Regions from separate parts of the Streptomyces sp. NPDC006510 genome, predicted to be linked through region 1. Evidence: riboswitches for the same ligand, from Rfam matches in the RefSeq annotation. Region 1 holds a riboswitch; each other region holds the start of a gene.

What was found. Region 1 has a riboswitch for cobalamin ahead of ABZY11_RS34405 (CbtB-domain containing protein). Riboswitches for the same ligand answer to the same signal wherever they lie in the genome.
Region 2: it holds a riboswitch for cobalamin, as region 1 does, so the genes downstream of both, ABZY11_RS30840 (ribonucleoside-diphosphate reductase subunit alpha) here and ABZY11_RS34405 (CbtB-domain containing protein) in region 1, are expected to answer to the same signal.
Region 3: it holds a riboswitch for cobalamin, as region 1 does, so the genes downstream of both, ABZY11_RS40405 (iron ABC transporter permease) here and ABZY11_RS34405 (CbtB-domain containing protein) in region 1, are expected to answer to the same signal.
Region 4: it holds a riboswitch for cobalamin, as region 1 does, so the genes downstream of both, ABZY11_RS39855 (HoxN/HupN/NixA family nickel/cobalt transporter) here and ABZY11_RS34405 (CbtB-domain containing protein) in region 1, are expected to answer to the same signal.

The regions. Positions count from the first base shown of each region.
Region 1 covers NZ_JBEXPH010000170.1:3,996-9,822, forward strand. Annotated here, with positions in the region: gene ABZY11_RS34390 (NAD(P)/FAD-dependent oxidoreductase) at 1-726, shown strand, start outside; partial or broken gene ABZY11_RS34395 (glycoside hydrolase family 16 protein) at 981-1,835, opposite strand; gene ABZY11_RS34400 (phosphoglycerate mutase family protein) at 2,024-2,617, opposite strand; adenosylcobalamin (AdoCbl) riboswitch at 2,727-2,875, shown strand; gene ABZY11_RS34405 (CbtB-domain containing protein) at 2,879-3,094, shown strand; gene ABZY11_RS34410 (CbtA family protein) at 3,122-3,895, shown strand; gene ABZY11_RS34415 (GNAT family N-acetyltransferase) at 4,005-4,511, opposite strand; gene ABZY11_RS34420 (tetratricopeptide repeat protein) at 4,616-4,999, opposite strand; gene ABZY11_RS34425 (pirin family protein) at 5,176-5,827, shown strand, end outside.
Region 2 covers NZ_JBEXPH010000134.1:4,798-10,624, reverse strand. Annotated here, with positions in the region: gene mctP (monocarboxylate uptake permease MctP) at 1-1,302, shown strand, start outside; cobalamin riboswitch at 1,478-1,608, shown strand; gene ABZY11_RS30840 (ribonucleoside-diphosphate reductase subunit alpha) at 1,747-4,158, shown strand; gene ABZY11_RS30835 (ribonucleotide-diphosphate reductase subunit beta) at 4,158-5,174, shown strand; gene ABZY11_RS30830 (hypothetical protein) at 5,206-5,418, opposite strand; gene ABZY11_RS30825 (helix-turn-helix domain-containing protein) at 5,500-5,827, shown strand, end outside.
Region 3 covers NZ_JBEXPH010000272.1:1,322-7,148, forward strand. Annotated here, with positions in the region: gene cynR (transcriptional regulator CynR) at 1-259, shown strand, start outside; gene ABZY11_RS40390 (GntR family transcriptional regulator) at 322-969, shown strand; gene ABZY11_RS40395 (hypothetical protein) at 1,248-1,415, opposite strand; gene ABZY11_RS40400 (hypothetical protein) at 1,599-2,078, shown strand; cobalamin riboswitch at 2,122-2,262, shown strand; gene ABZY11_RS40405 (iron ABC transporter permease) at 2,364-3,473, shown strand; gene ABZY11_RS40410 (ABC transporter ATP-binding protein) at 3,473-4,258, shown strand; gene ABZY11_RS40415 (ABC transporter substrate-binding protein) at 4,274-5,296, shown strand; gene cbiE (precorrin-6y C5,15-methyltransferase (decarboxylating) subunit CbiE) at 5,491-5,827, shown strand, end outside.
Region 4 covers NZ_JBEXPH010000260.1:1,150-6,976, forward strand. Annotated here, with positions in the region: partial or broken gene ABZY11_RS39835 (sugar ABC transporter substrate-binding protein) at 1-105, opposite strand, end outside; gene ABZY11_RS39840 (hydroxyacid dehydrogenase) at 588-1,598, shown strand; gene ABZY11_RS39845 (hypothetical protein) at 1,867-2,238, shown strand; gene ABZY11_RS39850 (hypothetical protein) at 2,380-2,616, opposite strand; gene ABZY11_RS39855 (HoxN/HupN/NixA family nickel/cobalt transporter) at 2,801-3,889, opposite strand; cobalamin riboswitch at 3,917-4,120, opposite strand; gene cobN (cobaltochelatase subunit CobN) at 4,269-5,827, opposite strand, start outside.

The DNA of each region.
Region 1 (5,827 bases):
GGGGCCTCGGTCGCCGCCGTACGGCGCGCGGTGCCGGACGGCCCGGTCACCGTGGAACTGGACGGCGGCGGACGCATCGAGGCCGACGAGATCCTCTTCGCCACCGGCCGGGCCCCGCGCACCGACGACCTCGGACTGGAAACGGTGGGCCTGGAGCCCGGCACCTGGCTCCCCGTCGACGACAGCTGCCGCGTCGAGGGCACCACCTGGCTCTACGCGGTCGGCGATGCCAACCACCGGGCGCTCCTCACCCACCAGGGCAAGTACCAGGCACGCATCGCGGGCGCCGCGATCGCCGCCCGCGCCGCCGACGTACCGCTGCTGGAGACCGACCGCTGGGGCGCCCACGCCGCCACCGCCGACCATGCGGCCGTCCCCCAGGTCGTCTTCACCGACCCGGAGGCCGCCTCGGTCGGCCTCACCCTCGCCGAGGCCGAGCGGGCCGGCCACCGGGTGCGGGCCGTCGATCACGACCTCGCCGCGGTGGCCGGTTCCGGCCTGTACGCGGACGGATACCGGGGCCGCGCCCGCATGGTCGTGGACCTCGACCGGGAGGTCCTGCTCGGTGTCACCTTCGTCGGACCGGGCATCGGCGAGCTGCTGCACTCGGCGACGATCGCGGTCGCGGGCGAGGTCCCCATCGACCGGCTGTGGCACGCCGTACCCGCGTACCCGACGATCAGCGAGGTCTGGCTGCGCCTGCTGGAGGCGTACCGGGACGCGTAGGCCCTCGATACGGGGCGGCATCCGTACCGGCCGTGACGACGGCCGCCAGCAGCGACTTCGTGTACGGGTGCCGGGCGCGTCGCACAACAGGATGCCGGGCGACGGTGCGAGGGCGCGGGCGATGGCGACGCGTTCGCTCGCCATCCTCGGCGGGCGGGGCGGCCGCAACCAGTCGCTGCGGATGCTGTGACCAGGACTCACCGGCAGGGGCCGACGGACCGGACCCGGCCGAACGGTCAGGCCGGCGGCCGGAGATCGCTGGTGGTGACGCGCACGTGGTCGACGACGAGTTGCTGCGGGAAGGAGGTGCTGCCGTCGGGGTCGCCCGGCCAGTAGCCGCCCACCGCGAGGTTCAGGATCAGGAAGAAGGGCTTGTCGAACACCCAGGCGTTGCCCCCGAGGTCGGCGGGCGTACGGCGCTGGTAGACGTTTCCGTCCACCGACCAGGTCACCGAGCCGGGCGCCCAGTCGACCGCGAAGGTGTGGAAGTCGTCGGCGAACGCCTGGCCGCCGGGCAGGGTGTAGGCGGCGCCGATGCCACCGGAACCGGAGTAGCCCGGCCCGTGCAACGTGCCGTGGACCGTGGACGGTTCGAATCCGACGTTCTCCATGACGTCGATCTCGCCCGAGTCGGGCCAGCCGACCTGGCCGATGTCGTCGCCCAGCATCCAGAAGGCCGGCCACATGCCCTGACCGCGCGGCACCTTCATCCTCGCCTCGACGTGCCCGTATGTCTGGGTGAACTTGCCGGAGGTGTTCAGCCGTGCCGAGGTGTACTCACAAGTGCCGTACCAGCACTGGTAGTTGTTCGGACTCTCGCGGCGCGCGGTGATGACCAGATGGCCCTGGCCGTCGAGTGCCGCGTTGCTGTTCCCGGCCGTGTAGTACTGCCGTTCATGGTTGTTGACGTTGTCGCCGGTCTCGGTCTGCCACTTGGCGCTGTCCACGGCGGAGCCGGCGGGGCCGGCGAAGTCATCGGTGAACGTTGCTGCCGCGGCCCGGGCTCCGGGCGCGGGCGTTCCGGCCGCGAGACCGGAAGAGGCCGATACGAGGGTGAGTACGGAGATCGCGGCCACGAGCAGGCGGCGGGGGAGGCGGGGGGAGGTCATGGGGTTTCCTTCCCGTGCGGAATGGAGCAGTCGAGCTTTTGCCATGCATATGACAAATGCTCGTTGTGGGGGGAGCAGGGAGAGGTCTTGGTTCTGTATGTGATTTAAGAAGTGAACCAAAGCGGTGTCAAGACCTTGGTACGGACCACACTTCTTGCATCCAGCGGTTGCGCGAGGGGGGTCCGGGATCAGTCGCCCGGTGCGGGGGACAGCGGCTGTCCGCACCGAAGGTTCCACCGGCCGGCCCGTCCACCGAGCCCGGTCAGTGTGAGTGGGGCGACATCCAGCCGCCAGTACGCCTCCACCGGCAGGGCGAGTGCCACGACGACCACCGCCCGCACCACCGCCGGCTCGACGACCCCCAGTACGCGGTGGCCCTCGTCGCCCTCGGTGGACTCCAGTGTCTCCAGCCAGCGTCCGGTCCGGGCGCAGAGCTCCAGCAGGGACTCGCCACCATGGGGAGTTGCCGCAGGGTCGGTCAGCCAGGCCGAGACCGCCTCCGGCTCGGCCGCGCTCACCGCTGCCAGCCGTCGGCCGCTCCACCGGCCCATGTCCCAGCCACGGACGGCCGGTTCGGGCCCGGCGCGAAGCCCCAACGCGTCGGCAGTCCCGGCGCATCGCTCGGACGGCCCGCGCAGATACCGGTCGGCGGCGGGCACCGCTGACGCGACGGCCCGGGCGTGGCGGGCCCCGGCCGCGTCGAGCGGTGCGTCACCGTCGAAACGGGCCTCGCGCAGCGCGGCGTTGAGCGCCGGTGAGATCAACATCACCTGTATCGCCATGACCGGGTCAACTCCTTGAACTCTGGCCCCTCGGGTGTGCCCACCATGGCATCCGGGCGGTCCGGTTCGCCGTCGGCACCATGGCAGGGGCCGCCTCCAAGGAGTATCGTCACGACGAACATGGCGTAGGTGCGACGGAAGTCCGGTGAGAATCCGGCACGGTCGCGCCACTGTGAACCCGCCTCCGCGCGGGAAGTCAGACCCGGCACCTACGCCTCAGGCACCACGATCGGGACGCGTGTTCCCTCAGGAGGTTCTGCCATGGCACAGACCGTTGCGCCCCCCACCGCCGTACCGGCGATCACTCCCATCTCCCCGAAGGCCATTGCCCCTTGGGCGGTCTTCTTCGGCATCCTCATGCTCGTACTGCTGTACTTCGTCGGCGCCGAGCAGGGCGCCACCGCGGTCATTTCCGGCGAAGGTGTCCACGAGTGGGTCCACGACGGCCGCCACCTCCTCGGTTTCCCCTGCCACTGACGTACCGTCCGATCCAGGGGAAACCTCATGAACTCCATATCTGTCAGAGCTCTGCTCGTCCGCGGCATGCTGGCCGGCCTCGCCGCGGGTGTGCTCGCTCTGCTCGTCGCCTACTTCCTCGGCGAGTCGCGTGTGGACGCGGCCATCGCCCTTGAGGAGTCGCACAACCACCACCATGACGGCGGCGAGGAGCTGGTCAGCCGCACCGTGCAGTCCACCGTCGGCCTCGCCACCGGGGTACTGGTCTTCGGTGTGGCGGTCGGCGGTATCGCCGCCCTCGTCTTCTGCTACGCCCTCGGCCGGATCGGCAGATTCGGCCCGCGGGCCACGGCCGCCCTGATCGCGGGTGCGGCCCTGCTGACGGTGTACGTCGTGCCGTTCCTGAAGTACCCGGCCAACCCACCTGCCGTCGGCAACCCCGACACCATCGGCCGGCGTACCGCGCTGTTCTTCCTCATGGTCGCCCTGAGCGTGCTGCTGGCCGTCGCCGCGGTCATTCTCGGCAGGCGGCTGGCTCACGGGCTGGGCAACTGGAACGCGACGATCACGGCAACCGCCGCCTACCTCCTGGTGATCGGGCTCGCCTACGCGTTCCTGCCCTCGTACAACGAAGTGGGCAAGGACTTCCCGGCCGCCCTGCTGTGGGAGTTCCGTCTGAGCACCCTCGCCGTGCAGGCCACCCTCTGGGTGACCTTCGGTCTCGTCTTCGGCGCTCTGACGGACCGGCTGCTCGCGCCGGGGACCGGCACCGTCACAACAGGAAACGGCCCCGCGAACCGGGCAGCTCCGGCGGCCGGCTGACCGGATCAACGCCTGCGGGCCGATGAGCGGAACCCCGCCGGGAGCTCCCGGCGGGGTTCCGGCGTTCCGCTGCCGCGCACCGGCCGGTCCGGCGCTCGACGGCCACGGGTCACTCCCCGGTCTGCGGGACCCAGTCGATCCGGTAGTGCTTCAACCGCTCGTCCTCCTTCACCAGGTGCATGCCGGCGGCTTCCATGACGCGCTGGGACGCGATGTTGCCCAGGTCGGTGTCACCGTGCACACAGCTCACCCCCTGATCACGGGCGAACAGGAGCAGGGCGCGCAAGGCCTCGGAGGCGTAACCCATCCCCTGGGCCGAGGGGACCAGGCCGTAACCGATCGTGACGTGCCTGTTCTCGTCCGGCGCGCCGTGGAATCCCATTCCGCCGATCACCAGTCCGTCCGTGCGCCGGCGTATCTCGTACGAGCCGAAGGGGCTGGGGTCGCCGGTCGTCGCACAGGTGTCGAGGAAGCGCCCGGCCGCGGCCACCTCGCCGGGGGACGGGTAGCCGGGCGCCCAGAGGGCCCCGTCTCCCGGCGTGCCCGACACCACCCGCAAGGCGTCGGAGGCGTTCATCGGGTGGAGCAGGAGGCGCGGGGTCTCAAGATCGGTCATGGGCGAGTGAAGTATCACGCGGGCCGGGCGGACGTCATCCGAATTGACCGGGAGACGCCCGCCGACCGCGGGGGTCCGGAGGGCTCGTCGGGCTCCTCCCGGACTCACCCGGCGGCAGGACCCTGGCTGTCCTTCCGGCCCGCATCGAAGTCGAAGTCCCCGGAGAACGCCGCCGCCATCCGCAGATGACCGGCCGCCTCCGCGCTCCGCCCCTGGCGCTCAAGGGTGCGGCCCAGCATCAGCCGCGCATAGTGCTCGACCGGGTCGCGCTCCAGCACCGCCCGCAGCTCCGTCTCGGCCTTGCCGAGCCGTGCCGAGTGGTAGTAGGTCCGGGCCAGCAGCAGACGCGGCGACACCTGCTCCGGGACCTCCTCCACCAGCCCCTCCAGGATCCGGGCCGCGGTCATGTACTCCTTCGCCTCGAAGAACATCTGCGCACGGTCCCAGCGATCGGCAGCCGTACCGAACTCGTAGTAGGTGTCGCTCACTTGCCCTCCTCTGTCACGGACCGTCCGGATCGTGCCCGGCTCCGTCCAACCGCCGGCCCAGCTGTCGCTCGACCACCCTGCGATTGCCGGAACGCCGAGTGATGATTGAATATTCCACTAAATTGTCGGCGTGGGTACCAGTACTCACGGGCCCGCACAGGAATAGGTTGAGCGCCATGAGCAATCTCGATCGCCAGGCCGCACTCTCCGTCTGCGGAGGGCGGGGCTTCGTCGTCGCCGAGCCCGTACGTGAACTCCTCACACCCCGCCACGTCCGGCTGGGCGAGTCCACCGAGGTCCGCAGGCTGCTGCCCAACCTGGGCCGCCGGATGGTCGGAGCCTGGGCCTTTGTCGATCATTACGGCCCCGACGACATCGCGGGCGAACCCGGGATGCAAGTGCCGCCCCACCCTCACATGGGCCTGCAGACGGTCAGCTGGCTGCACGACGGCGAGGTCCTGCACCGGGACAGCCTCGGCAGTCTCCGCACGATCCGCCCGCGCGAACTGGGACTGATGACCTCCGGCCGGGCCATCAGCCACTCCGAGGAGAGCCCGAAGGCCCACGCGAGGTTTCTGCACGGCGCCCAGCTCTGGGTCGCCCTGCCGGACGCCCACCGCCATGTCGAGCCCCACTTCCAGCACCACACCGACCTGCCGACCGTCTCGGCCCCCGGCCTCACCGCCACCCTGATCCTGGGCGAACTCGACGGCACCGCCTCGCCCGGCACCGCGTACACCCCGATCGTCGGCGCCGACATCGCCCTGGCCGCCGGCGCTGAGGCCCGACTGCCGCTCGACCCGGACTTCGAGTACGCGGTGCTCTCCA
Region 2 (5,827 bases), on a different contig from region 1:
TACGTCACCACCTCGGACTTCGTGCGCGGGCGCTTCGGCTCGAAGGGCCTCTCGCTGGCGGTCGCCGTCACCGGCATCCTCGCCACGATGCCGTACATCGCGCTCCAGCTCGTCGGCATCCAGGCGGTGCTGGACGTGATGGGCGTCGGCGGCGGCGAGAACACCCACTGGTTCATCAAGGACCTGCCGCTGCTGATCGCGTTCGCGGTGCTCGCCGCGTACACCTACTCGTCCGGTCTGCGGGCGCCCGCGCTGATCGCGTTCGTCAAGGACGGGCTGATCTACCTGGTCATCGCGGTGGCGATCATCTACATCCCGATCAAGCTCGGCGGCTTCGACGACATCTTCGCCAAGGCGGGCGAGGCGTTCTCGCAGACCAACCCGGCCACCGGCAAGCCGCGCGGCGCGCTCGCGCCGGGCGAGGCGGGCCATTGGGGGTACGCCACCCTGGCGCTGGGCTCGGCGCTGGCGCTGTTCATGTATCCGCACTCGATCACGGCGACACTCTCCAGCCGCAGCCGCAACGTGATCCGGCGCAACACCACGATCCTGCCGCTGTACTCGCTGATGCTGGGTCTGCTGGCGCTGCTCGGCTTCATGGCCATCGCCGCCGGGATCAAGGTGGACAACGGTCAGCTGGCCATTCCCCAGCTGTTCGAGAACATGTTCCCGGACTGGTTCGCGGGCGTCGCGTTCGCCGCCATCGGCATCGGCGCGCTGGTGCCCGCCGCGATCATGTCGATCGCCGCGGCGAACCTCTTCACCCGCAACATCTACAAGGACTTCCTGAAGCCGGACGCGACCCCGGAGCAGGAGACCAAGGTCTCCAAGCTGGTGTCGCTGCTGGTCAAGGTCGGCGCGCTCGCCTTCGTCCTCACCATGGACAAGACGGTCGCGATCAACTTCCAGCTGCTCGGCGGCATCTGGATCCTCCAGACGATGCCGGCCCTGGTCGGCGGCCTGTTCACCCGCTGGTTCCACCGCTGGGCGCTGCTCGCGGGCTGGGCGGTCGGCATGGTGTACGGGACGGTCGCCGCGTACGGTGTCGCCAGCCCGACCCAGGCGCACTTCGGCGGCTCGTCCAAGGAGATCCCGGGGATCGGCGAGATCGGCTACATCGGCCTCACCGCGTTCGTGCTGAACGTGGTGGTGACGGTGGCGCTCACCTTCGTCCTGAACGCTATGAAGGCGCCCGCCGGGATCGACGAGACCTCCCCGGCCGACTACACCGCCGACGCGGGCGACCCGGGTGTCAGCACGAAGCTCCCGCCGGCCACGGCGGGGGCGCCGGGCGGTCACTGACGACGCGGCCCACGGCCTGCCGACGGCCCGTCGAGCCCCCTCCAGCGGGGCGCGGCGGGCCGTCGGCACGATCGGGGCCCACCGGCCCGGGAAAGGGCCGTACGGCTCATTCTGTGGGCCCGGCTCGACCGAGTGACACAACATGTGGGGGCTGCCTCATCGGGCAGCCCCCACATGTATGCTCATCCTCGCTGTCGCCGCAGGGGAATCCGGTGCGAATCCGGAACTGTCCCGCAACGGTGTATTCAGTGCGCTTTTGTGCACCCCGAGCCAGTCCGATGACCTGCCGGCAGCGCATCCGGCTCGACCGAACCGGATGCCCAGACGTCCGGGCCTCGCGGTTGGGCCGGTGGACGCCGTGCGGAGTGCCGCCCTGCCCGGGTGTGCGTCCGTCCGGCTGCCCCGTTCCCCGCCGGCCCAGAGCCGAGCGAGGGAGAGCACCACGTGACCATCGCGCCAGCCGATCCGGCTTCAGTCGCCGCGTCCGCAGCAGCCGAGTCCGGGGCCGCCGCACAGGACGGACCGGGAACCGCACTGCTGCGGACCCTGACCGACCTGACCGCCGATCTGCCCGACACCGACCCCGGCCGGGTCGCCGCTGCCGCGCTGCGCGGCCGCAGCGCGCGGGCGGACGAGGCCGAGCTGCGGTCGCTGGCCACCGAGGCCGCCGCGGGGCTGATCTCCGAGGACCCCGCCTACTCCCGGCTCGCCGCCCGGCTCCTGACCCTCACCATCGCGGACGAGGCGGCCGGTCAGGGCGCGGTCTCCTTCTCCGCCTCGGTCGCCGTCGGGCACCGCGAGGGCCTGATCGCTGACCGCACCGCCGGGTTCGTCGCCCGCCACGCGGCCGCACTCGACGCGCTGGTGGAGCGTGCGCTCGCCGACGGCGCGGACGACCGCTTCGGCTACTTCGGGCTGCGGACCCTGCACAGCCGCTATCTGCTGCGCCACCCGCACACCCGTCAGGTCATCGAGACGCCCCAGCACTTCATGCTGCGGGTCGCGTCCGGGCTGGCCGAGGACGAGTCGCAGCGCGCCGTGGACGAAGTGGCGGCGCTGTACGGGCTGATGAGCCGGCTCGACTACCTCCCCTCCTCCCCCACGCTGTTCAACTCCGGCACCCGGCACCCGCAGATGTCCTCCTGCTATCTGCTGGACTCCCCGCTGGACGAGCTCGACTCGATCTACGACCGCTACCACCAGGTGGCCCGGCTCTCGAAGCACGCGGGCGGCATCGGTCTGTCGTACTCCCGCATCCGCTCCCGCGGTTCGCTGATCCGTGGCACCAACGGGCACTCCAACGGCATCGTGCCGTTCCTGAAGACGCTCGACGCCTCCGTCGCCGCGGTGAACCAGGGGGGCCGCCGCAAGGGTGCCGCCGCCGTCTACCTGGAGACCTGGCACGCGGACATCGAGGAGTTCCTGGAGCTGCGCGACAACACGGGTGAGGACCAGCGGCGCACGCACAACCTCAACCTGGCGCACTGGATCCCGGACGAGTTCATGCGCCGGGTCGACGCGGACGGCGAGTGGTCGCTGTTCTCGCCCGCCGACGTGCCCGGACTGGTCGACCTGTGGGGCGAGGAGTTCGACGCCGCCTACCGGGCCGCGGAGGCCGCGGGGCTGGCCCGCAAGTCGCTCCCGGCCCGTGAGCTGTACGGCCGGATGATGCGCACCCTCGCGCAGACCGGCCAGGGCTGGATGACGTTCAAGGACGCCTCCAACCGGACCGCGAACCAGACCGCCGAGCCGGGCAGCGTCGTCCACTCGTCGAATCTGTGCACCGAGATCCTCGAAGTCACCGACGACGGCGAGACGGCCGTCTGCAACCTGGGTTCGGTCAACCTCGGCGCGTTCGTCGCCGACGGCGACATCGACTGGGAGCGGCTGGACGCCACCGTCCGCACCGCCGTGACCTTCCTGGACCGGGTCGTCGACATCAACTTCTACCCGACCGAGCAGGCCGGCCGCTCCAACGCGAAGTGGCGCCCGGTGGGCCTGGGCGCCATGGGTCTCCAGGACGTCTTCTTCCAGCTGCGGCTGCCCTTCGACTCCCCCGAGGCCCGCGCGCTCTCCACGAAGATCTCCGAGCGGATCATGCTCGCCGCGTACGAGTCGTCCTGCGACCTCGCCGAGAGGTCCGGTCCGCTGCCGGCCTGGTCCCAGACGCGTGCCGCCCGCGGTGTGCTGCACCCCGACCACTACGACACCGAGCTGAACTGGCCGGAGCGGTGGGAGGCGCTGCGCGCCCGCGTCGCGAAGAGCGGGATGCGCAACTCGCTGCTGCTCGCCATCGCGCCGACGGCGACGATCGCCTCGATCGCGGGCGTGTACGAGTGCATCGAGCCGCAGGTCTCCAACCTGTTCAAGCGCGAGACGCTCAGCGGTGAGTTCCTCCAGGTCAACGCGTATCTGGTGGATGAGCTGAAGCAGCTCGGGGTGTGGGACGCGCGCACCCGTGAGGCGCTGCGCGAGGCCAGCGGTTCGGTGCAGGGCTTCGCCTGGATCCCGGAGGAGGTGCGGGCGCTGTACCGCACGGCGTGGGAGATCCCGCAGCGCGGTCTGATCGACATGGCGGCGGCCCGTACGCCGTTCCTGGACCAGAGCCAGTCGCTGAACCTGTTCCTGGAGACGCCGACGATCGGCAAGCTCTCCTCGATGTACGCGTACGCCTGGAAGCAGGGGCTGAAGACGACGTACTACCTGCGCTCGCGCCCGGCGACCCGGATCGCCCGTGCCGCCTCCGGCCAGGCCGCGGCCGCCGCCCCCATTCCCGTACAGCAGGCTTCGGCGCCCGACGCGGACGCGATCGCCTGCTCCCTCGAAAACCCCGAGTCCTGCGAGGCCTGCCAGTAATGAGCACCACCGAGAACAAGAACCTGCTGGACCCGGGCTTCGAACTGACCCTGCGGCCCATGCGCTACCCGGACTTCTACGAGCGCTACCGCGACGCGATCAAGAACACCTGGACGGTGGAGGAGGTCGATCTGCACTCCGACGTCGCCGACCTCGCCAAGCTGTCCCCCGGCGAGCAGCACATGATCGGCCGGCTGGTCGCGTTCTTCGCGACGGGTGACTCGATCGTCTCGAACAACCTCGTGCTGACGCTGTACAAGCACATCAACTCCCCCGAGGCGCGGCTGTATCTGTCGCGGCAGCTCTTCGAGGAGGCCGTGCACGTCCAGTTCTATCTGACGCTGCTGGACACCTACTTGCCCGACCCGGACGACCGGGCGGCGGCGTTCGACGCGGTCGAGGAGATCCCGTCCATCCGTGAGAAGGCGCAGTTCTGCTTCAAGTGGATGGATTCGGTCGAGAAGATCGAGCGCCTGGAGACGAAGGCCGACCGCCGCCGCTTCCTGCTGAACCTGATCTGCTTCGCGGCGTGCATCGAGGGGCTGTTCTTCTACGGCGCGTTCGCGTACGTCTACTGGTTCCGCTCGCGGGGTCTGCTGCACGGTCTCGCCACGGGCACCAACTGGGTGTTCCGTGACGAGACGATGCACATGAACTTCGCGTTCGAGGTCGTGGACACCGTCCGCAAGGAGGAGCCGGACCTCTTCGACGACGAGCTCCAGCAGCAGGTCACCGACATGCTGAAGGAGGCCGTGGCCGCGGAGCTCCAGTTCGGCCGTGATCTGTGCGGTGACGGCCTGCCCGGCATGAACACCGAGTCGATGCGGCAGTACCTGGAGTGCGTCGCCGACCAGCGGCTCACCCGGCTGGGCTTCCCGGCGGTCTACGGCTCCGAGAACCCGTTCTCGTTCATGGAGCTCCAGGGCGTGCAGGAGCTGACGAACTTCTTCGAGCGCCGGCCGTCCGCGTACCAGGTGGCGGTGGAGGGCTCGGTCGCCTTCGACGACGACTTCTAGTACCGAGGGGCGCTTCCAGTGCCGAGGGGCGCTAGATCCTGGCCCAGCTTCTGAGGCAGGGGCGCCGCGCAGCCGTCACGGGCTGCGCGGCGCTCGCCGTATCCGGCGGTCCGTCGTTCCGGGCCCGTTCCGCGGCGCGCAGCTCGCGGTCGATGCGGCGCTCGCGGGCGAGCCCGACGAGGGTGGGCAACAGGACGAGAGCGATAAGTGCGACTATGCCCAGGACGTTCTGGAATGTGTTCATGGCTCTACTCTCGTCCGCGCGGACGGATTGCGGCAGTGGCAGGACTGTCATGGAACATCGAATTACTGCCACACTGACGCCATGCTGAAAAATGTCGCCGCTCTGCTGCTCGACGAGGTCCACCCCTTCGAACTGGGTGTGCTGTGCGAGGTCTTCGGCCTCGACCGCAGCGACGAGGGACTGCCGGTGCACGATTTCGCCGTGGTCTCCGCCGAGGGCCCGGCGCTCCGGACCCATGCCGGCTTCACCATCAGCACGCCGCACGGCCTCGACCGGCTGGAGGAGGCCGACCTCATCGCCGTGCCGGCCGGCAGCCACTTCATGAACCGGGAGTACCCCGAAGAGGTCCTCGACGCCCTGCGCCGGGCCGTGGACCGGGGCGCCCGCGTGCTGAGCGTCTGCTCCGGCG
Region 3 (5,827 bases), on a different contig from region 1:
CCCGCCGATCGCGGTGGAGGCCAACACGATCCAGGCCCTCACGGAAATCGTCCGGCGCACCGGATTGCTGGCCGCCGTGCTGCCCGACGCGGTCACGGACGACCACCCGCACCTCACGCCCATCCCCATCGACCCTCCGCTGCCCGCCCGTGTCGCCACCCTGTTGCACCGGGAGAGCGCCTACGAGAGCGCCGCCGCACGCGCCTTCACCGGGCTCGCCCGCAACCTGGTCCGCGCACGCGGCTACGCACCGGTCTGAGCACCCCCGTACCGCGGACGGCATACCGAATGCTGACGCCGAGTGATGAGAGAATTGAGGACATGACAGGGTCTGAGGACTTCGAGCCCGAGTCGGAGCGGGTCACACGCCTGCTGCGTGACGAGATCATCGACGGTGTGCGTGAGCCGGGCAGCAAGCTCGTCGAGCGCGAGCTCGCCGCGGAGCTCGGGGTGAGCAGGCTGCCCGTCCGAGAGGCCCTGAAGGCACTGGTCACCGAGGGGCTGGTGACGCCGAGGCCGCGGACATGGGCCGTTGTGCGGGAGTTCACGCCTGCGGACATCGAGGACCTCGATGAGGTCCGCGCGGCCCTTGAGACGCTGACCTTCCGGCTCGCCGCCCAACGGCGTACCCGCGCGGGACTCGAGAAGCTCCGCTCGGATCTCGACGCCGAACGGAAGGCGGCGGACAAGGGGGACGCCGTACGGGCCCGCCGGGCTGCCGCGGACTTCCACGAGACGGTGACCGCGCTGGCCGACAACGAACTCCTGAACGAGCTCCAGACCACCCTCCGCAGCAGGATGCGCTGGCTGCTGGGGCAGCACGACGACCTCGAAGGCGTCGCACACGAGCACGAGGGCCTGTACCGGGCGATCGCGGAGCGCGATGTCGTGGGCGTCGAAAAGCTGGCCGGCAAACACCTGGTGACAGGCCGCCACGCGGCTGCCGCGCGGCGCAAGCGCCAGGACTGAACGCAACGGCCCGGCCGGGGCGGCGGGCACGGCAACGGGCCGCCCCGAGAGCTCGGACGTAGACGATTCCGTCCGGGACATCCGGGCGGATCTCCGTGCCGATGTTCCGGTCGAGAAGGTCATCGAGCCGTTCGAGCGGGCCGACGAGCGCCCGCCCGCCGGCCCTGGCGACCCGCACGGCGGCGTCGGCCTTCGGCTTCATCGCGCCTTCGGCAAAGGCCGGTCGGGGGATCGCCTCCGGTGATGCCGTGAGAATGTCCCCGCTGTTCGGGCGTCCCTCAGTTCTCACTGACGAAGTCGCCGTCCGTGGGCATCGCGAGCATGTCCGCCTTGAGTTCCGCGGCCGGAGCCGCCGAGGCGAGGTCCTTGTCCACGACCGCCTGCAAGCCCCCCAGCGGCCACGGAGCTCTCCTCAGCGCCCTTGCCGCGGTATTCGTCTTCGTCAACCTCGGCTCCGTGTGCAGTCACAGGTGACGTGGCCGTGTTCGCCGGCCGGGGCGCGTCGGTGGGGGGACAGGGGGCCGGCTCCGGTGACCGAGGGCTTCTGCCGGGCGGCGGTGTCACCGCCCGACGGGGCGGGTGGATCCAACGGTTGGTTACTGGTCGGGGTCGGAGTGGCAGCCGGTGTCGTGGCAGCCTTCTGCGTCCCGCGCGTCGTGGCGGAGTACCGCACCCGCAACCGGGCCGAGTTCCAGGACGCTGCCGCGGTCGTCGATCCGACCGTGCGGGCCGCCTTCTGCCGAGGGGCATGGGCACTCGCCGTCACGGCCCTCCTGTGGCCGGCCGCATGCGTGGTGAGCGTGGTCTCGCTCGTGGGCTCCGCCCACATGGGGTCGGGGGCGTTCGGAGTGACGGCGACCGTGTTCCTGGCCGTCATCGGGATCACGGTGGCCACCGGCGTGGCGTTGCGCCGCCTGCTCGGCGGTGTCCCGTCCGGGGCCCTGATCGGCATGATGGGCATCGGCTACGTCGGTTCGGTGTCCGAGGCAGGGGTCAGCGGCCCGCAGCAGATCGCGGGGGCCGGTCTCGCCGGGTTCGCGGGCCTGCTGATGCTGGTGCTGGACCGGGCGCATCGCACGGCGCGCAGAGCGGGTGCGGCTCGCGAGTAGCGGCCGTGCGCGGTCCGGGGCGTACCGGAATCACCCTCTGACGATGAATCAGGGCATTCACGCTAAGCTGCGAGTGCCCCGCGGGGGAAGTCCGGTCGAAATCCGGCGCTGACCCGCAACGGTAGGCGGAGCCTGGCATGTGGCCCCGTAAGCCCGATTACCCGCGGTGGTGAAGGCTCCTGTCAATTCGCCGTGGACTGCGAGTGGTGCTGCGCAGGGCGCTCCGCGTCCGGGCTGCTCCTTTGATCACGTAGGTGCACGGCCCGAGGCGAAAGCGATCCGCCCGTGGCCACACCCCTCGACCGTAGACCTGCCGTGCCGTCGCGCACGTCCCGCGCCGGATCAGGGCCCGCGCCGCCCCGGCGTGTGTCACTGCCGCTGCTCCTGATCACCCTGTGCGCCGTGCTCCTGGTCTCGCTCGTCTGCGGGGCGGGGATCGGGGCGTCGGGGCTCACCTGGGGCGAAGTGCTGCGTTGTCTGTGGGCCGGGCTGACCGGCGGCCGAATAACCCCCGACCAGGTCCCGGCGTACACCATCGTCTGGGAACTGCGCTTTCCGCGGGCTGTGCTGGCCGCGGTCGTCGGGGCCGGACTCGCGGCCATCGGCGTCGCCGTACAGGCCATGGTCCGCAATGCCCTCGCCGACCCGTTCGTCCTCGGGATCTCCTCGGGTGCGGCCGTCGGCGCCAACGCCGTGCTCATCTTCGGAGCCTTCGGCGCGCTGGGCATCTGGGCGCTGTCCACGGCGGCGTTCCTGTCCGCGCTCCTCGCCATGATGCTGGTGTACGCGATCGCACGCACCGCTCGCGGTCTGACCCCGGTGCGGCTCGTCCTGACCGGCACCGCGATGTACTACGGCTTCTCGGCCGTCACCACGTTCATGGTCTTCGCGGCCGAGCGCGGTGAAGCCGCCCGCTCCGCGATGATGTGGATGCTCGGCAGCCTCGGCGGAGCCAACTGGTCCTCCGTGCCGATCGCCGCGGCGGCCGTGCTCGGCGGTCTCGCCCACCTCGCCTGGTCGGCGCGCCGGCTGAACGCCCTCGCCATGGGCGACGAGACCGCGGCCGCGCTGGGCGTGGACGCGGGGCGGCTGCGCAAGGAGTTGTTCCTGGTCTCCGCGGCCGTCACGGGGGCGGTGGTCGCGGTGAGCGGTGCGATCGGCTTCGTCGGCCTGATGGTGCCGCACGCCGTACGGATGCTGGTCGGCGCGGACCACCGCCGGCTGCTGGCCGTCGCACCACTGGCGGGCGCTGTTCTGCTGATCTGGGTGGACATCCTCTCCCGGGTGGTGCTCGCGCCCGCCGAACTGCCGGTGGGCGTGCTGACCGCGGTCATCGGCGTGCCGTGCTTCGTACTGCTGATGCGCCGTCGTTCCTACACGTTCGGAGGCGCGTGATGCGGATCGACATCGAGGATCTGACGGTCGAGATCGCCGGCGCGCGGCTGGTGGAGGAGGTCACGCTGGGAGCGGCGGAGGGGCAGCTCGTCGGTCTCGTCGGGCCCAACGGCAGTGGGAAGTCCACCCTGTTGCGCTGCGTCTACCGGGCGCTGCGTCCCTCGGCCGGCACGGTGCGGCTCGGCGGCGAGGACCTGTACGCGATGAGCGCACGCGAAGGCGCCCGTCGGCTGGCCGCACTGCCCCAGGAGGCGGTCACCGAATTCGACTTCACCGTTGCCGAGGTCGTGGCGATGGGCCGGCTGCCGCACCAGTCGTCGGTGGGCCGGACCACCGACGAGGACCGGCAGGCGTGCCGGACCGCGCTCGCTGGAGTCGGCGCCGGCCACCTCGCCGACCGCGGCTTCCTCACCCTCTCCGGCGGCGAGAAGCAGCGGGTGCTGATCGCCCGCGCCCTGGCACAGCAGCCCCGGCTGCTGGTGCTCGACGAACCGACCAACCATCTGGACATCGCACAGCAACTGGAAGTGCTGGCGCTGGTACGCGACAGCGGGCTGACCGTCCTCACCGCGCTGCACGATCTCAATCTCGCCGCACTCCACTGCGACCTGCTCCATGTCATCGACAGCGGGCGGATCGTCGCGTCCGGCGCTCCGCACGACGTGCTCACCCCCGAGTTGCTGGCCGAGGTCTTCGGCGTACGGGCACACCGCGTCCCGCATCCGGAGACCGGCGCCGTACAGCTGCTCTTCGACCGTCTCCGCCCCGCTCGATCCGATTCCTGAGGAGTCGCTTCCCCCATGCCCAACCCCGTACGCCCCGCCGCACTCGTGCTCTCCGCCGTCCTGGTCCTCACCGGCTGCGGTGCGGAAATCACCCCTCGCCAGGAAGAGAGGAGTGGTGCTCGCACAGCCGGGGACCACTATCCGGTGACCATCGAGAACTGCGGCCGGCAGAACACCTACGACAAGGCCCCGCAGCGCGTGGTCACCAATGACGTCGGCATCACCGAGATCATGTTCGCGCTCGGACTCGAGGTCCACATGGCGGGTTATGTGATGCCCGAGGACAAGGGCGACCTCACGTCCGTTCCCTGGAAGGACGGCTACCGAAGGACCAAGTGGCTTTCCAGGAAGAGCATCAACAAGGAGCTGGTCCTCGACGTCCGTGCCGATCTGGTCTTCGCAGGATGGAACTACGGATTCAACGAGGGCGACGGGTTCACTCCCGCCGAGCTCCGAAAAGTGGGCATCGGCTCATATCTGCTGAGCGAGTCGTGCCGCAACGGCCGCGGGAAAGCACGCGGGGTGATGGCGCCACTCGATGCGCTCTACACCGATTTGCGGAACCTGGGAAAGATATTCGACGTGGAGGACCGTGCGGACACCCTCATCGCGACGTTCCGGAAGCAGGTGGCCGAAGCGCAGGCCGCGGCGCCGAAGGGTGCTGACCGCCCGCGGGTCTTCCTCTACGACGACGGGCGGGACAAGCCGCTGACCTCCGGTGCCTACGCCGGACCGCACGACATCATCACCAAGGCGGGTGGTGATCACGTCATGAAGGACCTCAAGGACAGCTGGGTGACGGTGGGCTGGGAGACCGTGGTCGAACGTGACCCCGAGGTGATCGTGATCAACGACTACGGTGACACCGGCGCGGCGCAGAAGGAGAAATTCCTGAAGTCCTATCCGCCGCTGGCGAACGTCTCGGCCATCAAGAACGATCGCATCTTTGTCCTCGATTACGCGGACCTGGTGGAAAGTCCGCGCAATCCCGCGGCCATCAGCTCACTTGCCGCATATCTGAGGAAAGCGACTGCCTAGGGCCTTTCGTTCGGATCAGGCCGGGCTCGCGGGGTCCGGCCTGATCCAAAAGAAAGACCCTGGAGCAGGCTCGGGGCGGCCACCTGGCCGTCGCCCGATCATGGCCGGACAGTAGAGTTCGGCTGCGTCATCCCCTGAACACCGAGGTACCGGCCGTGACTCTCGCACCACCCGAACAACCCGTCCCACCTGCGGTGACCGTCGTGGGAATCGGCGCCGACGGGTGGGCGGGACTGCCCGACGCGGCGCGCGCGGAACTGGCCGGCGCACAGGTTCTCATCGGTGGCGGGCGGCAACTCGACCTGCTCCCGCCGGCCTGCCGGGGGCAACGGGTGCCGTGGCCCTCGCCGTTGCGGCCGGCCGTCCCCGGCCTGCTCGCCGCGCACGCCGGGAGCAGGATCGCCGTCCTGGCCAGCGGCGACCCGATGTTCTACGGCATCGGCCGGGCACTCACCGAAGTGCTCGGCGCCGACGCGCTGAGGATCCTGCCCCACCCGTCGTCCGTGTCCTACGCCTGTGCCCGGATCGGCT
Region 4 (5,827 bases), on a different contig from region 1:
CTTCGAGTTCTGCTTGGCATCCACTCCCGCAGGCCCTGATGTACAGCTGGTGAGGACCAGTGCGGAAGCGAGAACACCCGCACCGATCCACCGCGATCTCTGCATGACAACTCCTGTTTCGCCGCATCACAGCTGGCCTGGAAAGCGCTTGCTGGGACGCTAACGGCGTCCGAATCCTTGGTCAATAGTCCGATGAATACAAAAATCTCGCGATGGCTCGCGAGAGCCTTGCCGGACACACCACCGCACCCCTCCCCCACCGGCCGACACCTCCACGAGTCAATTGATCACCTCGTGAAAACACCTGACGGAACGGCAGTTCAGTGGACTTGAGCGCAGGTCGGCCGACCGTACGCCGATCGCACCCGAACGCGACAGCCGACCGGACAGCGAATCCCGGATGACCGATCTTCATCCGAGACCTGTTCAATCATCCGATGTATCGTGCTGCCAGTGCGCCGACCAAGGCACCGAACAAGCCACGCCAATCTTCAACATCAGGTCAGACATTTCCCCACGCGCCCGACCAGGGCTCACGAGTCGATTCACTGACGGCCTGTCAGCGAACAGCTGAGGAGCGCAACGCCATGAACGAGCCGGCACGCCGACCGACAGCCCTGTTGGTCATGGAGGAAGAACGCAGGGCCGACGTCTATCCCCCGGAGGTTCTAGCCGAAATCGAAAGTCTCGTACACCTGCAGGGTTCACCCCTCACACGGCAGCAGCTCGACGAGGATCCCGACGTGCTGCGACAGGTCGATGTCCTGTTCACGGGCTGGGGCGCGCCCGTACTCGATGCCGCCTTCCTCTCGCATGCCCCCCGGTTGCGGGCAGTCCTCGTCGCCGCGGGCTCCGTGCGGCACCTGACCACACCCGCCTTCTGGGCGCGCGGCATTCCGATTGTCTCCGCGGCCGCGGCCAACGCCGTCCCGGTCGCGGAGTTCACTCTCGCTCAGGTCCTCCTCGGACTCAAGCAGGTACATCGCATCACCCGGGAGGTGGCAAGCAGTCGCCGCTTCCCCCACAACCCCCAGGTGCCGGGCGCCTACCGGTCACGCGTGGGCCTGCTGGGGCTCGGTCACATCGGCCGTCTCGTCGCGGCCCACCTCGGCCGCTTCGACATCGAGATCCTCGCCACGGATCCCATCGCCTCCCCGGAGACCGCCCGGCGGGCGGGCGTCCGGCTGGTCGGCATCGAGGAAGTGTTCGCCACCTGCCAGGTCGTCAGTCTCCACGCGCCCCTTCTGCCCGAGACCCGTGGCACGATCGGAACACGGCTGCTGAACTCCCTGGGGCCCGGCGCGACGCTGATCAACACCGCGCGCGGCGCGCTCATCGACGAGACCGCCGCGGCGGAGGTCCTGCGCGCCAGACCCGACCTCACCGCCGTACTCGATGTCACGCACCCGGAGCCTCCCGCCCATGACTCGCCACTCTTCACCCTTCCCAACGTTGTCCTGACACCCCACCTCGGCGGTGCCCTCGGGGCCGAACGTCATCGTCTCGGAGAGCTTGTGCTCGACGAACTCCGACGCTTTATACATGACCAACCTCTCCAGTACGCGATCGACCCCGCCCGCGCCGCATCGCTGGCCTGAGGCCGCGGCAGCAGTCCGAGCGGTCGGGGCCCGACACGGCGGTGCCCCGACCGCGGCGTCAGCGAAACGTCAGCGAAACGTGAGTGGAACGTCAGTGCGGGACGGGAGAGTTCGGGGCCCGCCGGGCCCTCGCCTCCGACTCGTGACGACGTACCCGGATTCGCGCGCCGCTGTTCGTGTGTTGTGTTCGCGCGTCCCCGCGGGCCGACCGTCGACTACATCGCCGAAGGAGTCAGCCATCGACCTGCGGAGAATCAAGGCAGTTGTCGTGGCGGCCACTGCCGTGGCGGGAATCGCCGTGGCGGCCGCACCGGCACAGGCGAGCGTCTGCCAGGTGCGCGGCGGCTCCATCATCTGCGAGTACGGCGTCAGCTTCTACACGTTCGCCAACGGCACCCGGCAGGAATTCGCGATCGGTACCGATCGGGCGGTCTGGACGCGCTGGAACGACACCGCGGGGAACTGGACCGTGTGGACGTCCATGGGCGTAGTGGCGACGAGCGGGGTCACCGTGGAACCGCTCCCGCACGACACCTTCTCCATCGTCGTCACCGGCACCGACGGCGGACGGTGGGAACGTCTGCGCTACAGCTTCCCCGAGGGCACCTGGTCGGACCGCTGGGAGCCGTACCGGGGCTGAGCAGTGGCCGCGGGCCATCGGCAGCACCCCGCCGAGCGGCGGCCGGCGGAGCGGGCGACGGGCCTGAACCCACTGCTCGGCCCGTCGGCGAACCGCCCGTGCGGCCGGACCGCCCGGCCGCACGATCGCCCGGTACGAATCTCAGTGCGGTCTCCAATGGAATTTTCCGCCACCCACCCACCGCACCACGCCCGGGTCGTCGAGGTCGTGGACCCTGATTCCCGCGGCCGAGGCGACGGCGAGCACATCCAGCATCGACGTTGCCGCGCTGACCACCTCCCCGTCGATCTCCACAAGGCGGAAGGGCGGGTCGCCGGGCTGCACTCCCAGCACGGTGATCCGGGGCGACTGGATGTAAGGACTGCCACTTTCGGTCATGCGTAGATCGCTTCCACGCCACGGGCGACACTATGCCCGGCGGCAGGACGGGTGACGCCTCTTCGCGGAGCAGTACGTCTGCCTGGGCCAATGGCGTGAGGCCCGGCGGATTCACGCCGTTCGGCGGAACCGGAACGCGTATCGGGCGCCTCGTCCGGTCCCGCCGATGCCGAGCGGCCCGGCGTCAGGCGCTGTCGGCGGCGCGGGCCGTCCAGCGTTGCTCGACGTCGGCGAGTCTCCAGTAGGCCAGTGCCACCGCCCACACCACCACGAAGAGCCCGACGATGATGTAGCCGACATTGCCCAGGTCCAGGCCCGAGATCCAGCCGGTGACCGAGTCCCGCAGATCGAGCTTGTCGTGCAGTACGGTGACCAGCTCGATCGTGCCGATGAGGAAGGCGACGGCGATCGACAGCCCCGTGATGGCAAGGTTGTAGAAGACCTTGCGCACCGGGTTGGAGAAGGCCCACTGGTAGGCGAAGTTCATGAACGTCCCGTCGAGCGTGTCGAAAAGGCTCATCCCGGCGGCGAACAGCAGCGGCAGGCAGAGAATCGCGTACCAGGGCAGACCGGCGGCGGCGCCGCTGCCCGCCATGACCATCAAGGTGACCTCGGTGGCGGTGTCGAAGCCGAGGCCGAAGAGGAAGCCGAGCGGGTACATCTGGCCGGGCCTGGTGATGGAGCGGGTGAACCGGCCCAGGATCCGGTTCATGAACCCTCGCGAGTCCAGATGCCGCTCCAGCTCGGACTCGTCGAAGCGGCCGGCCCGCATCGCCCGGAAGACCCGCAGGATGCCGACGAGCGCGACCAGGTTCAATGCGGCGATCAGGTAGAGGAAGGACCCGGATACGGTCGTGCCGACCACACCGAGCACCTGGTGCGTGCCCGAGTCCTCGTTGATCAGCACTCCGGCGAGCTGTGCGCCGCCGGCAACCAGCGCGGCCATGGTGACGACCACACTGGAGTGGCCCAGCGCGAACCAGAATCCGACCGACACGGGCCGCTTGCCGTCGGCCATCAGCTTGCGGGTCGTGTTGTCGATGGCGGCGATGTGATCCGCGTCGAAGGCATGCCGCATGCCGAGCGTGTAGGCGGTGATCCCGAGCCCGATGCCGAACGCCTTGGAGCCGACCTCGTAGTGCCGCGGGACGACGAGCAGGAACAGCACGCCGAATGCCAGCACATGCAGGGCGGCGATCACCGCGAGCAGCCCCACTGTTCGGACGGTGTCCTCGCGTCGCCACTTGAACACGGCGGAATCGGGCAGGGTCATGCGGTCACGCTCCAGCACCTCGTGGATTACTTCGTGAGATGCCGTGGCCGGTCTCCTGGCTTACGGGTTCGCTCGCGCTCGTATCCGTCCCTGCCTTCCCGGCCGCGCTCTGCGGCCAGTGGCGTCAAGGGGGCGGATACTCCCCGATCACAGTGGCGAGGGCCGCTCCGGTCTGAGACTTCCTGAAGTCTGTCACCGGTCTTCCCGAACACCACGACCCGCACACTCTAAGCTCCGGCGCGCGCCGCCTACAAGCCCGCCAAGCGCACTCCGGCGGCTCCCGCTCCCGCACTCGACTCGGGTCGACGAGTCCCGGCCGGCATTCCGGCCGGGGCTCGTCACATGTCGCTGTCCGGTGGTTCGGTGCCGGGCTCGGAGGTCAGTCCTCGCCCTCCAGGTTGCCCTCCGTCTCCAGGTACGCCTGGCGCAGGGCGTCGAGGACCGCCGGGTCGGGCTTGGCCCACATGCCGCGGGACTCCGCCTCCAGGAGCCGTTCCGCGATGCCGTGCAGGGCCCAGGGGTTGGCCTGCTGGAGGAACTCGCGATTGGTCGGGTCCAGGACGTACGTCTCGGTGAGCTTGTCGTACATCCAGTCGGCGACCACGCCCGTCGTCGCGTCGTAACCGAAGAGGTAGTCGACGGTGGCGGCCAGTTCGAAGGCGCCCTTGTAGCCGTGCCGGCGCATCGCCTCGATCCACTTGGGGTTCACCACCCGGGCGCGGAAGACCCGCGAGGTCTCCTCCACCAAGGTGCGGGTGCGGACCGTCTCGGGGCGGGTGGAGTCGCCGATGTACGCCTCCGGGGCGGTGCCGCGCAGGGCGCGAACGGTGGCCACCATGCCGCCGTGGTACTGGAAGTAGTCGTCCGAGTCGGCGATGTCGTGTTCGCGGGTGTCGGTGTTCTTGGCCGCGACCGCGATGCGCTTGTACGCCGTCTCCATCTCCTCGCGGGCCGGGCGGCCGTCGAGTTCGCGTCCGTAGGCGTAGCCGCCCCACACCGTGTAGACCTCGGCGAGGTCCGCGTCGGTGCGCCAGTCGCGGGAGTCGATGAGCTGGAGCAGACCGGCGCCGTACGTACCGGGGCGGGAGCCGAAGATGCGGGTGGTGGCGCGGCGTTCGTCGCCGTGGGCGGCCAGGTCGGCCTGGGTGTGGGCGCGTACGTGGTTCTGCTCGGCCGGCTCGTCCAGGGCGGCGACGAGGCGGACCGCGTCGTCGAGCAGGCCGATGGTGTGCGGGAAGGCGTCGCGGAAGAAACCGCTGATGCGCAGGGTGACGTCGATGCGCGGGCGGCCGAGTTCGGCCGGCGGGATCGCTTCCAGGCCGGTGACACGGCGCGAGGCGTCGTCCCAGACCGGGCGGACGCCGAGCAGGGCGAAGGCTTCTGCGACGTCGTCACCGGCGGTGCGCATCGCGCTGGTACCCCACAGGGAGAGGCCGACCGAGGTGGGCCAGTCGCCGTTGTCGGTGCGGTAGCGCTCCAGGAGCGAGTCGGCCAGGGCCTGGCCGGTCTCCCAGGCGAGGCGCGAGGGTACGGCCTTGGGGTCGACGGAGTAGAAGTTGCGGCCGGTCGGCAGGACGTTGACCAGCCCGCGGAGCGGGGATCCCGAGGGTCCGGCGGGGACGAATCCGCCGTCCAGCGCGTGCAGGGTGTGGGCGAGTTCATCGGTCGTGGCGGCCAGCCGGGGTACCACCTCACGGGCGGCGAAGTGGAGGATGTCGGCGACCGCCCGCGGGTGCCCGGCCGCCACCTCGGTGACCGCGTCCTGGGACCAGTCCGCGTCCTCCATCGCCTGGACCAGGGTGCGAGCCCGCTCCTCGGCCTCGTCCGCGGTGACGCGGGTCGCGGCGGACTCGTCGAGACCCAGGGCCTCGCGCAGGCCCGGCAGGGAGGCGGTGCCGCCCCAGATCTGCCGGGCACGCAGGATCGCGAGGACGAGGT